Regions from separate parts of the Priestia sp. JV24 genome, predicted to be linked through region 2. Evidence: riboswitches for the same ligand, from Rfam matches in the RefSeq annotation. Region 2 holds a riboswitch; each other region holds the start of a gene.
The links. Region 2 has a riboswitch for S-adenosylmethionine ahead of OK414_RS11365 (Na+/H+ antiporter NhaC family protein). Riboswitches for the same ligand answer to the same signal wherever they lie in the genome.
Positions count from the first base shown of each region.

Region 1: linked by a shared signal. The riboswitch ahead of mtnW (2,3-diketo-5-methylthiopentyl-1-phosphate enolase) and the one ahead of OK414_RS11365 (Na+/H+ antiporter NhaC family protein) in region 2 are both predicted to bind S-adenosylmethionine.
Region 3: linked by a shared signal. The riboswitch ahead of OK414_RS06335 (bifunctional homocysteine S-methyltransferase/methylenetetrahydrofolate reductase) and the one ahead of OK414_RS11365 (Na+/H+ antiporter NhaC family protein) in region 2 are both predicted to bind S-adenosylmethionine.
Region 4: linked by a shared signal. The riboswitch ahead of OK414_RS25990 (methionine ABC transporter ATP-binding protein) and the one ahead of OK414_RS11365 (Na+/H+ antiporter NhaC family protein) in region 2 are both predicted to bind S-adenosylmethionine.

Region 1 covers NZ_JAPCIN010000012.1:87,336-90,448, forward strand. The annotation lists gene OK414_RS06125 (pyridoxal phosphate-dependent aminotransferase) at 98-1,270, shown strand; SAM riboswitch class I at 1,401-1,507, shown strand; gene mtnW (2,3-diketo-5-methylthiopentyl-1-phosphate enolase) at 1,588-2,832, shown strand; gene OK414_RS06135 (2-hydroxy-3-keto-5-methylthiopentenyl-1-phosphate phosphatase) at 2,829-3,113, shown strand, end outside.
Region 2 covers NZ_JAPCIN010000015.1:394,887-397,999, reverse strand. The annotation lists gene OK414_RS11370 (hypothetical protein) at 59-187, shown strand; gene OK414_RS11365 (Na+/H+ antiporter NhaC family protein) at 227-1,537, opposite strand; SAM riboswitch class I at 1,623-1,729, opposite strand; gene OK414_RS11360 (ABC transporter permease) at 1,831-2,598, opposite strand; gene OK414_RS11355 (ABC transporter ATP-binding protein) at 2,591-3,113, opposite strand, start outside.
Region 3 covers NZ_JAPCIN010000012.1:127,762-130,874, reverse strand. The annotation lists gene OK414_RS06340 (amino acid/polyamine transporter II) at 1-889, opposite strand, end outside; SAM riboswitch class I at 1,229-1,335, shown strand; gene OK414_RS06335 (bifunctional homocysteine S-methyltransferase/methylenetetrahydrofolate reductase) at 1,443-3,113, shown strand, end outside.
Region 4 covers NZ_JAPCIN010000024.1:66,447-69,559, forward strand. The annotation lists gene OK414_RS25985 (methionine ABC transporter permease) at 1-246, opposite strand, end outside; gene OK414_RS25990 (methionine ABC transporter ATP-binding protein) at 239-1,264, opposite strand; SAM riboswitch class I at 1,396-1,503, opposite strand; gene OK414_RS25995 (thioredoxin family protein) at 1,684-1,983, opposite strand; gene OK414_RS26000 (toprim domain-containing protein) at 1,998-2,348, opposite strand; gene OK414_RS26005 (YusG family protein) at 2,530-2,775, opposite strand; gene gcvH (glycine cleavage system protein GcvH) at 2,855-3,113, opposite strand, start outside.

The DNA of each region.
Region 1 (3,113 bases), on a different contig from region 2:
TTTTTTAGTAGTTGAAAAAAATGACTTTACAAGTTGAGTATTACAATATATTATTTGTGACTAGAATTTCAAGAATTTTTTGAGAAGGTGTGCGATGATGAAACAATTTGAGCAATCGGAACTATTAAAAAGTTTACCAAAACAATTTTTTGCATCACTTGTGGGCAAGGTAGGAAAAGTAATGGCCCAAGGGCACGACGTTATTAACTTAGGGCAGGGAAATCCTGATCAGCCTACTCCTTCACATATTGTAGAAACACTGCAAAAAGCAAGTGCTAATCCTATGCATCATAAATATTCTCCATTTCGGGGGCACCAGTTTTTAAAAGAGGCCGTTGCGACTTTTTATAAACGAGAATATGGCGTTGATGTGGATCCTGAAAAAGAAGTAGCTATTTTATTTGGCGGAAAGGGTGGACTTGTTGAAATCCCGCAGTGCTTGTTAAATCCTGGAGATACGGTGCTGGTTCCAGATCCTGGATATCCTGACTACTGGTCTGGAGTAGAGCTTGCAAAAGCCAAGATGGAAGTGATGCCTCTCACGGCTGAAAATCATTTTCTACCCGTATACGAAGAGATAAGTGAACGTGCTAAAGAACAGGCAAAGCTCATGTTTTTAAACTATCCGAATAATCCTACTGGTGCAGTGGCAACGGCAGAATTTTTTGAAGACACCGTGGCGTTTGCTGCCAAGCACGATATTTGTGTGGTACACGACTTTGCTTACGGAGCAATTGGGTTTGATGGTAAAAAGCCAATCAGTTTTTTACAGACTCCTGGTGCAAAAGAGACGGGAATTGAAATTTATACTCTTTCTAAAACGTATAACATGGCGGGATGGCGAGTTGGATTTGCTGTAGGAAATGAAAGTGTAGTAGAAGCTATTAATCTTCTTCAAGATCATATGTATGTCAGTCTCTTTGGGGCCGTTCAAGAGGCAGCAGCCGCAGCTCTGTTGGAATCTCAACAATGTGTGAATGATTTAGTTAAGCGCTATGAATCTAGACGCAATACCTTTATTCAAGGGCTTCGAGAAATTGGTTGGGATGTTACATCTCCAGCAGGCTCCTTTTTTGCATGGCTAAAAGTTCCTGAAGGATATACTTCCGAACAGTTTTCAGATTTACTCCTTGAAAAAGCCCACGTTGTGGTTGCTCCTGGTGTAGGCTTTGGAACATATGGTGAAGGCTATGTGCGCGTAGGATTGCTGACGGATGAAGAGCGCATGAGAGAAGCTGTATCTCGAATAAAAAAATTAAATTTATTTTAAAAACGCATTGACAATCCTTTTTGAGTTGGCTTAATATGTAAGAAGTTAACGAGATTAATAACCGATAAATCCTAGCGGTATTTTTTATTTAGTATATAATCTACGAATTCAATTTAAATAAATAGCAACTTTCTTATTAAGAGTAGGTGGAGGGACTAGCCCGATGAAGCCCGGCAACCGACTTAACGCATGTTAAGCACGGTGCTAATTCTTGCAGCAGCAGCTGAGAGATAAGAAGAGCAACGAAAGCCTCTTCTTAATCACAGAAGAGGTTTTTTTTATTAACGATATTAAACAGCAAGGGAGTTTTTAGCATAATGAGCGAAATCGTTGCAAGCTACTTACTACATGATAATAAAGGAAATTTTCATAAAAAAGCGGAAGGAATCGCTTTAGGACTAACCGTCGGCTCATGGACAGATCTGCCGCTTTTAGATCAGCAGCAGCTTCAAAAGCATAAAGGGCGCGTCGTGTCCGTAACTGAGCTTCAAGATTGCGAACGTGTAAACGGATATTTAGGCGGAGAAATTAAGCAGGCTATTGTCAAAATTGCTTATCCAACTGCCAACTTTTCAAGAGATTTACCGGCTATTTTAGTTACAGTTTTCGGAAAACTATCACTTGATGGAAAAGTGAAATTATTAGACTTGGATTTTCCTGATGAATTATTAGCTGAATTCCCAGGACCACGCTTTGGAATAGAAGGTATCCGAGAGAAACTAGGCGTTTATGACCGTCCGCTTGTGATGAGTATTTTTAAAGGCGTGATTGGAAGAGATATGACGTACTTAACAACTCAGCTGCGTGAGCAAGCGCTTGGCGGAGTGGATTTGGTTAAAGACGACGAGATTTTGTTTGATAGTGAACGAACACCTTTTGAAGCTCGCGTTACAGAAGGAAAAAAAGTACTGAATGAAGTATACGAAAAAACGGGACACCGCACGCTGTATGCTGTTAATTTAACGGGACGAACGTTTGAGTTAAAAGAAAAAGCGAGAAAAGCAGCTGAGCTAGGAGCCGATGCTCTTTTATTCAACGTATTTGCTTACGGGTTAGACGTACTGCAGGCACTTCGAGAAGATGATGAAATTAACTTGCCGATTATGGCACACCCAGCTGTTAGCGGAGCGCTTACGCCGTCAGAGTTTTACGGTTTTTCAAATTCATTGCTGCTTGGAAAGCTATTGCGTTTAGCCGGAGCAGATTTCTCACTGTTTCCATCACCATACGGAAGCGTAGCGCTTTCTCTTGAAGATACGACAGGCATTGCCTACGAATTAACGCGTCCTGTATACAAATATAAGCAGTCTTTCCCGGTTCCTTCAGCAGGAATTCATCCTGGAATGGTACCGCAGCTTGTGAAGGACTTTGGAATCGACAGCATTATTAATGCAGGAGGCGGAGTTCACGGTCATCCAGACGGAGCTATCGGAGGAGGAAAAGCATTCCGTGCGGCGATAGATGCAGTACTCTCTCATCAAACACTAGCCGAAAAAGCTGAAGAATCAAAAGAGTTGCAAAAAGCTTTGCAACTATGGGGAACAGTAGAGGTGAAAGCATGACATCGTTAAAAATCTTTTGTGACTTTGATGGAACAATTACAAATAGCGATAACATTATTGCTATTATGAAACAATTTGCTCCTCCGGAGTGGGAAAGTATTAAAGACGACGTGTTGGCACAGCGCGTCTCCATTCAAGAAGGAGTTGGGCAAATGTTTGCCTTGCTCCCCGTGGAATTAAAAGAAGATATTATTTCTTATATTTTAGAGACATCTGCTATTCGAGATGGATTTGATGATTTTATTGCCTATACAAAAGAGCACCATATTCCGCTTTATATT
Region 2 (3,113 bases):
CAAGAAGCTAAACCCGTTACCATCGTGTTTTTACTCATTTACGTAAGGAGGTCATTTCATGGGTATTTTATTATTCATTTTATTATGCGGAATTGAAATTGGAGGAGCGGCTTATGCACTTAAGCAGAACGAGACGCTTTGGAAGGAGTTAGATGATGAAAAGCCGACTGATTTTTTAAAACAGTAAAAAACCCTTAAAAAGAACATTCTTTTTAAGGGTTTGATATTACGCAGCTTCTTTAGATGACTTTGACTTTTTATTTAAACGAGGAAATCCAATTACAATTGCAATGATCCCGCAAACCGCTGTTAACATTGGGTAGAATGTAAATGGAATAATCTCAATCGGTGAAACTTTAGCAAATCCTGCTGCGAGAAGCATTTGTGCGCCGTAAGGGATAAGCCCTTGAACGCTGCATGAAAACAAGTCAAGCAGACTGGCTGATTTACGATTATCAATTGAATACTTATCAGAGATTTCTTTTGCTAACGGACCTGCCGTAATAATTGAAATCGTGTTATTAGCCGTTGCTAAATTTGTTAAACTTACCAGTCCAGCGATGCTGAATTCTCCGCCTTTTTTCGTTTGGATACGTCGTGTTAATAAGTTCAATAAGAACTGAATACCGCCATTATAGCGAATAAGCTCAACCATTCCGCCGATTAGCAGAGATAAAATAATTAACTCTGACATTCCGCCAATACCTTCTGTCACAGTTTTAGCAAGAGAAGAAAGCGTGTAGCTTCCGTCAGCTAATCCGATCACGCCGGCCAATACAATTCCTCCGGTTAAAATACTTAATACGTTTGCACCAAATATCGCAGCGACTAAGACGCCCACATAAGGTAAGATTTTAAACCAGCTGAAGTCTTTAATTTCTACTGATGACGTGTTGCCTAGCGTCATTACAAGCAATAAAATTACCGTAACAATCGCTGCAGGAAGTACAATAAAAAAGTTCACTTTTAATTTATCTGACATATTTGTTTTTTGCGTACGAACTGCTGCAATAGTCGTATCAGAGATTACGGATAAATTATCTCCAAACATTGCACCACCAACAACGGCAGCAATTGCCAATGTAATGGATACATGCGCTTGCTCACTGATCCCTACAGCGATAGGCCCTAGCGCTGCGATTGTTCCCATTGACGTTCCCATCGAAATTGAAATGAATGCGCCAATAACAAAGATTCCGACTACCACTAAGCTTTGCGGAAGCACAGACAGAGCTAAGTTTACCGTTGAATCAACAGCTCCCATGCCTTTAGCCACTTGAGAAAAAGCACCTGCTAAAATAAAAATAAGCACCATAATAATGATATCAGGATGTCCTGCTCCTTTAGCAAAACGTTCCACTTTTACATTAAGTGAATCTTTGCGGTTCATAGCCAGCGCCACAATGGCTGCAATGATAATGGCTACTAATACAGGCAGCTTATAAAAATCTCCCGTTATAATTCCTGATCCGACAAACAGGACTAAAAAGACGCCCAGCGGTAACAGCGCCCAACCGTTTCCTTTTTGTTGTTCCATTCTTAACACCTCTTGTTTACGTAATAAAAAAAGACCTCTTCTTATTGATAAGAAGAGGTCTCTTATTTGTATCATAAGATTACCCTTCTCATCTTCCAAACGAAACATCGTCTGCTGGATTTGGCACCGCACTGCGTACAGCCAGTTGCCGAGACATCATAGGGCCAGTCCCTCCGTCTCTCTTGATAAGAAGTTTATAGTTGTTTTAAAAATAGTCTTTTACTACTGTAAGCTCTTTTTATTTAATTGTCAAATGCTATTTTAGAAAAATATATAGTGCGAAAATTCTCACATCAATTAGCTACGTCTCGTTTCAAAAACGCTGCCCATGCCACGCCCATAAAGAAGACAAAATGCGCCACCAAGATGAAAATGGAAAATGGAATTGTCATGCCGTCAAACATCGTCTTCATCCCGTCCATATACTGCACAAAGTTCGTGTTGGCGAACAGTAAAAATTTCCCCCACCATAAACCAAACTCTGATACTAGTCCTGTCACAGCTTTCGCCCCGATACTTACAACTATAGCCAGACTTGAAGCAAGCGCGCTGTTTCTGAATAAAGACGACAGCATAAATGCGAACGTCATCATCATAAACGTTTCCATATACGCACTGTCATACGTAAGCGTAATATTTTTAAGCAGCTGCGCATCTCCTTCTAGACTGGTAAATCCAAAGAACAAGGCTCCCCATACAAACGAAAACAGCAAATAGCTCAGTAAATAATACAAGCTAATTAAAATGAGGGTTAGGTACTTGGATGCTAAAATCGTTGAACGTCTAGCAGGGCGAATTAAAAGAAGCTTAATGGTACCTGCCTCAAACTCTTTTGCAACCATTGACCCTCCAACAGCAAGAGCGAAAAATTGAACGAGAATCAGCATACCTGAACTAAATGACAGGAAGTTCAAAATGTTGTCTTCTGTTCCTGCACTGTTTGCTACTTTTTTCATTAATAGAGCCATACAAAGAGTTAAAATACCGATGGTAATAAACGTGACTTTTGTGCTTCTTTTGTGAAACCATTTCATATGTTCATTTTGAATTAGCTTAAGCATGGTGCTCTCCTTCCGTAACGGACATAAACGAATCTTCAAGCGTCTCATACACAGGAGTGATTCGGTAGACTAAAATATCGCTGTCCACTAATTTTCTATTTACAGCTGGAATTTGTTCTTTTACAATCGCCACGTCGATAATATGTGATCTCATCGTTACTTCAAATTCTTGTGATAAAAGATCCGCTGCTTTTTGCGCGTCAGACAACTCAAATTCTACGTACATTCCTTGGTCTTGACGATTTGGAGATAGATCTTGAATGGCTTTTAACTCACCGTCTTGAATAATGCCAACGCGGTCACATAATGCTTCTACCTCTTTTAATAAGTGGCTCGCGATTAAGATTGAAATTCCTTCTTCCCTGCAAAGCGTTTGTAAATATGTACGAAATTCTCTCATTCCCGCTGGGTCTAGACCATTTGTTGGTTCGTCTAGTAAAAGCAATGCAGGCTTATGTAAAATGGCTTGAGCTACTCCTAAACGTTGTCTCATCCCAAGAGAATACGTCTTCACT
Region 3 (3,113 bases), on a different contig from region 2:
GTTTGTCATTGAGGGGAAGAAATGACTGAAGCTGCTTAGCGATGCCAAATACATTTCCAATCAATGTAGTAAAAATCTCGCCCAACACAACTACCGTAAATAAAACATTCACCCACACTGAGATATTTTTAACAACCGCACTCATCGGAATATCAAGTTGAAATGAATAAGGCAAATTGGAAAGGGCAAGATGAGTAGAAACAAGCATAAACGTAAGTACACATCCTCCTATTACGGCCCCTTTTTTAATCACGCTCCTATCTTTCACCGAGCTTCCTAATGGAACCAAAACGGCCTGAGCCAAAGCTAGATTCAGGGAAATATATAAAAAGGGACTAACCGCCCACTTCCACTGCGTGACGAGCGTTAAATCCGGCTTCGTTTGAATCAGTGAGAAATAGCTGATATTCGGCATAAAGATGATAAAAGCAAATGAAAGCATCATCGGCACAACAAGAGAATTAACCATTAAAATACCGTTAATTCCTTTTGCGATAAATATATAAGTTAAAACAATTGTAAAAATCATCCCAACAGGAGGCCACAGCCCGAACTGTTCTTTTCCTATTGCCCCCGTACTCGCTAGCATGACTGAAGTTACTCCAAATAAAATGACAATCATTACACCGTTTACCGCTTTTCCAAGCACATCACCAAATAAATATGTATTAAGCTGCTGATAAGAAGAAGCCCCAATTGCGTGCGAAAGCAGCATCATTTTTGAACCTAGCCAAATAAAAAACAAGCCGCTGACCAAAATTCCGACCATTCCAAGTTCCCCGTACTGTGTAAAAAATTGAACGATTTCCTTGCCTGTTGCAAAACCGGCTCCTACAACGGTGCCTACATACGTAGCAGCAACCTGCAGCGTGAGTTTCCACCTTTTCATGCCCATCACCCTTCTACCCTTCATAGTTCACTATATGTAGAAACGATAAAAAAAAGACGAGCCTTTTTACGTGGAAATCTACGCATATCCCAGCGCTTGTGCCTTTTCGTTTATTTTTTTCATTTTCTTTTTGTATTTCTCACAAAAAACTCCTTAACCCCTAACATAACAGTCGTTTCCAAACAAAATATACGGATATTTTCCCTTTAGCTTTTAAATTTTCCTCAATATTTGCTGGAAATTCACAATTTAATGTTGTATAATTTCTAAAAATCAGATAAATTATTAAATAAGTATTCTTTCTATTTAAAAAAATATGTTTCAATTATATACAATTGATTCTTATCATGAGAGGTGGAGGGACTGGCCCTTTGAAACCTCAGCAACCAGTCGTTAGAGACATGGTGCTAAATCCAGCAAGCAATTTATTGCTTGGAAGATAAGAAGGCGAAAAAAGTCTTCTTCTTAAGAAGACTTTTTCTATTTTATCGGCATATTGCATAAAACGAATCACTCGTGAAATAGAAGCGGAACAATTTAAGGAGGTTTTGACATGGGGTTACTTGAAGATTTAAAGTCTAAAATTTTAATTGGGGATGGTGCCACTGGTACCCTCCTTTACTCACACGGTATCGACAGCTGTTTTGAAGAACTAAACATCACCAAACCAGAAGAGGTTTCTCGTATTCACAGAGCCTATGTAGAAGCTGGTGCAAACGTTATTCAAACAAATACGTACGCTGCTAATTATCAAAAACTTGCCCGTTATGGATTAGAAGATTCAGTCAAAGACATCAATGTTGCTGGTGTAAAATTAGCGAAACAAGCTGCAAAAGATCAGGCTTACGTGGTTGGTACACTCGGCGGAATTCGTTCTTTCCAAAAAAACGCTATTAGTTTAGAAGAGGTTAAGCGAAGCATTCGTGAACAAATGTTTTGGCTTTTAAATGAAGGCGTGGATGGCCTTTTGTTTGAAACATACTATGACTTCGAAGAATTAAAAACCGTTCTTACACTGGCAAGAAAAGAAACGGATAAGCCTATTATTACCCACGTTTCCCTGCATGATATTGGCGTACTGCAAGATGGCCGTCCTTTAGCAGATGCATTAAAAGAATTAGAGGCGCTGGGAGCAGATGTTGTCGGGCTAAACTGCCGTTTAGGTCCTTATCATATGATTCAGTCTCTTGAAGAAGTACCGCTTCCTGATCGTGCTTTCTTATCTGCTTATCCTAATGCCAGCCTTCCGGCGTATGTGGAAGGAAAGCTGGAATATGAAACAAATGAAGACTACTTTGTAGAAAGCGCGCGTTTATTCCGCGAACAAGGGGTTCGCTTAATTGGAGGATGCTGCGGTACAACACCAGCTCACGTACGCGCAATGTCATCTGCCTTAAAAGACCTGCCTCCGATTACAAGCAAAGTCGTTAAAATGAGACCTGCCGTTACGGTTCAAGAGCGTGAGCAGCAGGATAAACCTCATATGCATGAAATTGTGAAGAAGCGCCGCTCGGTTATCGTCGAGCTAGATCCCCCTAAACAGCTTGGTCCCACGAAATTTTTAGAAGGCGCAAAAGCACTTGATAAAGTCGGCGTAGATGCTATTACATTAGCTGATAATTCTCTTGCCTCACCTCGCATCAGCAACTTGGCAATGGCAACACTGATGCAGCAAGAAACAAAAGCACGACCGCTTATTCATATTACCTGTCGCGACCGAAATTTAATTGGACTTCAATCTCATTTAATGGGACTTCATACGCTAGGAATGAATCAAGTACTTGCAATTACCGGTGATCCGTCAAAAGTTGGCGATTTCCCTGGCGCCACTTCGGTCTACGATTTATCTTCATTTGACTTGATTAGTTTAATCGCTCAGTTTAATGAAGGACTATCTTATTCCGGCAAACCACTTGGTCAAAAAACCAATTTTTCCATTGCAGCTGCCTTTAACCCAAACGTGCGTCACTTAGACCGAGCCGTTCAGCGTTTGGAAAAGAAAATCGACTGCGGGGCTCACTATTTCATTACTCAGCCTCTCTATTCAACTAAGCAAATTGAAGAGGTATATGAAGCAACCAAACATTTAACAACACCGGTATATATCGGTATCATGCCGTTAACAAGCGCAAGAAATGCTCGATTTATTCACCATGAAGTACCTGGAATTAAATTATCAGAAGATATTCTAGAACGCATGGATGCAACGGGAAATGACCGAATC
Region 4 (3,113 bases), on a different contig from region 2:
TGGAATCAGTAAAACAATTAAAATAATGAATGGAATGGAACGAAAGATATTTACAACCGCTGACACAATGGCATATAAAGGTTTGTTTTGCCAAAGCTGTCCTTTGGACGTTAAAAATAAAAGCAAGCCCAATAAAATACCTAGAACAAATGTGGCTACAACTGAAATAGCCGTCATATATAGTGTTTCATTTGTCGCTTGAATAAAATCATCTAAAATAACGTTTGGAAATAGTTTCTCAAGCATTTGTCATTACCTCCACTTCTACCTGCTGCTCATGAATGTATGCAATGACTTTTTCAACTTCTGTTAATTCTCCGTCTAAATGAACGAACAACGTTCCGTATGAACCTGTTTGCGTATGAGAAATCTTTCCTTGTAAAATATTAATCGTTACATCAAACTGTTTTAAAATCGTTGTAATGAGCGGTTGCTCTGCTTTTCCGCCAACAAACGTCAGCTGAATAATTTGCCCGCTTGGATACAGCTCTTTTACTTGTTCAATCGTTTCAAACGTTTCCTCTGGTTCAGAAATCTGTTGAACAAATCGTTTTGTAATCGGCTGCTTAGGTTTTCTGAATACTTCTAGCACTTGTCCTTCTTCTACTACTGCCCCATTTTCCATAACGGCTACTCGATGACAAATTTTACGAATGACGTGCATTTCATGAGTAATTAATACAATGGTTAACCCTAGCTTCTCATTAATATCTACTAACAGATCTAAAATAGAATCTGTCGTTTGAGGATCAAGCGCTGATGTTGCTTCATCACAAAGCAATACTTTTGGATTATTCGCTAGCGCTCGAGCAATACCAACACGCTGCTTTTGTCCACCGCTAAGCTGCGATGGATAAGCATTTTCACGACCTTCAAGTCCAACTAGCTTAATGAGTTCGTCTACTCGTTTCATTCTTTTTTCTTTTGAAATCCCTGCTATTTCTAACGGAAAAGCAATATTTTCTCTCACCGTACGCGACCATAAGATATTAAAGTGTTGAAATATCATACTAATTTCTTGTCTCGCTTTTCTGAGTTTTCCGCCTTTAATTTTTCCAATATCATTACCTGCTACCTCGACCGTTCCTGTCGTTGGTGTTTCTAATCCGTTTAGCAAGCGAATCAAAGAACTTTTCCCCGCTCCGCTATAACCAATAATTCCGTAAATTTCACCTTGGTTAACGGTTAGATTCACATTATCAACAGCTGTTACTTGACCGCTTTTAGCCTGATAAATTTTTGTAACGTCTGTTAATGTAATCATATTTCTTCACCTTCTTTAATAAAAACTTAATTATGTTAGGTTGTCCTATAGGATAAAAAAGCCGTAAAACAATTTTCCCCATTAAAAAAGCCTCTCTGCGCATGACAGAAAGGCTCGATATTTAATCCTTTCTCTCATCTTTCAAAGCGCATAGCTTTGCAGGAATTGGCACCATTTCAGTTAGTCTGACGGTTGCCGGGTTTCACAGGGCTCAGTCCCTCCACCTCTCTTGATAAGAGTTCGCAACAATTATTTTGTTTTTGGGAAATATTCATTCATTTATGAACATTCATGAGTGTGATTTTAGCATGTGTCAGATAGGCTGTCAACAGATTTTGTTCTTGGGATAATATCCCAAGATTTCAACAATCCCAATGGTTTGCTCTCTTTCAATTTCTTCATTTTAAACAAACGTTTGATTATCGAAGCTCTTCAAGTACGTGCTCGATGGAATGAAACGCATAGAGTTTTTTTACCATTTCGCCATTTTTCACTTCAATCAAACAAGGTACACTTTCAATTGAAAATACTTCTGCTTTTGAGGGCATATAATTTAAATTGCTCATTCCGATGGTCACACCGGGCAGCATCGCTTCTGCTACGGTTAACATTTTTTTTGCCAGCTGACATGTCCCGCAAAAAGGTGTATGGAAAAAGATAAACGCTCTTTGTCCTTCTTTTAACTGATCGTCAAGCTGTTTTTCGCTCCATTCTTGCATGTTGCTCATTCCTTTTATGTTAAAAATTCTGCATTAACATCGATATTGGCACTCAGTAATACTGTTGCTATGTGATTTCTAGGGGCGGCAGCAACCTCTCGGTACATTTTATCAATATATAGATGCTCTGCTTCCGGAAGCTCTCGTTTAAATTGTTTTCTTAGCTTATTCCCTGAATCATCAGAGTCAACGAGTATGTATACCTCTTTGTTAAACGTAAAGTCAATAATTTCATCCAGCTTTGATAAACTAATCGTACCGTTTGTACAAATAATTTCAATTGGTTCTCGAATGATATCTTGGATACGTTTTTTATCTGATTTTCCTTCAACAATAATTACTTTTTCAATTTCAATTAGCCCCATTTTCATCACCCATAATCGTCAGTTGTATAGTAACATCATTTCTTTATGCTATACAATATTCGTTAATGTATCACAGTTCACCTGTTTTTTAAAAGAAATTTGCAAGAAAGAACTGTTTTAAAAGGCAGCTTAAGCCATATTGTTTCCATAAAACAAGAAAAACAGCGGCAGTTGCCACTGTTTAGCACCATCCTGCTTCTTCATCGCAGTCTGTATATTTTTGCGTTTCACCTTGTTTTTGTACGTCCGTATATTGGTAGAACTTATTATTTTCTTGCGAATATCCTTCTTCAAAGCGGTATTCATTGCCGCTTGTTCCGTAACTAACTTCACCAATTGGCTGCTTATCAACATATAATTTCATACCGCCGTCATGAAATTTAGCTGTAACGCGATCTGTAACGTCCATTTTTTGTTTTTCAAACATAAAAAGACACTCCTTTAGCTTGTTTACTAATAGAGTGTCCAGTCAAAAATTTTTCATAAAGACAATTTATGGAGGAATATTATCCTTCGTTTGTCATTTCTTCGTATTGCTCTGCTGTCATTAGCTTGTCTACTTGAGAAGAATCAGATGGTTTGATTGTAATCATCCATGCTTCTTCGTATGGAGAATCATTAACAAGTTCAGGGCTATCGCTTAAGTTGTCGTTTACTGCTACAACTTCACCGCTAATTGGTGCATAGAGCTCAGAAACTGTTTTTACTGATTCAACGCTGCCAAACGGCTCGTCAGCTTCTACTGTTGCTCCTACTTCTGGCAGT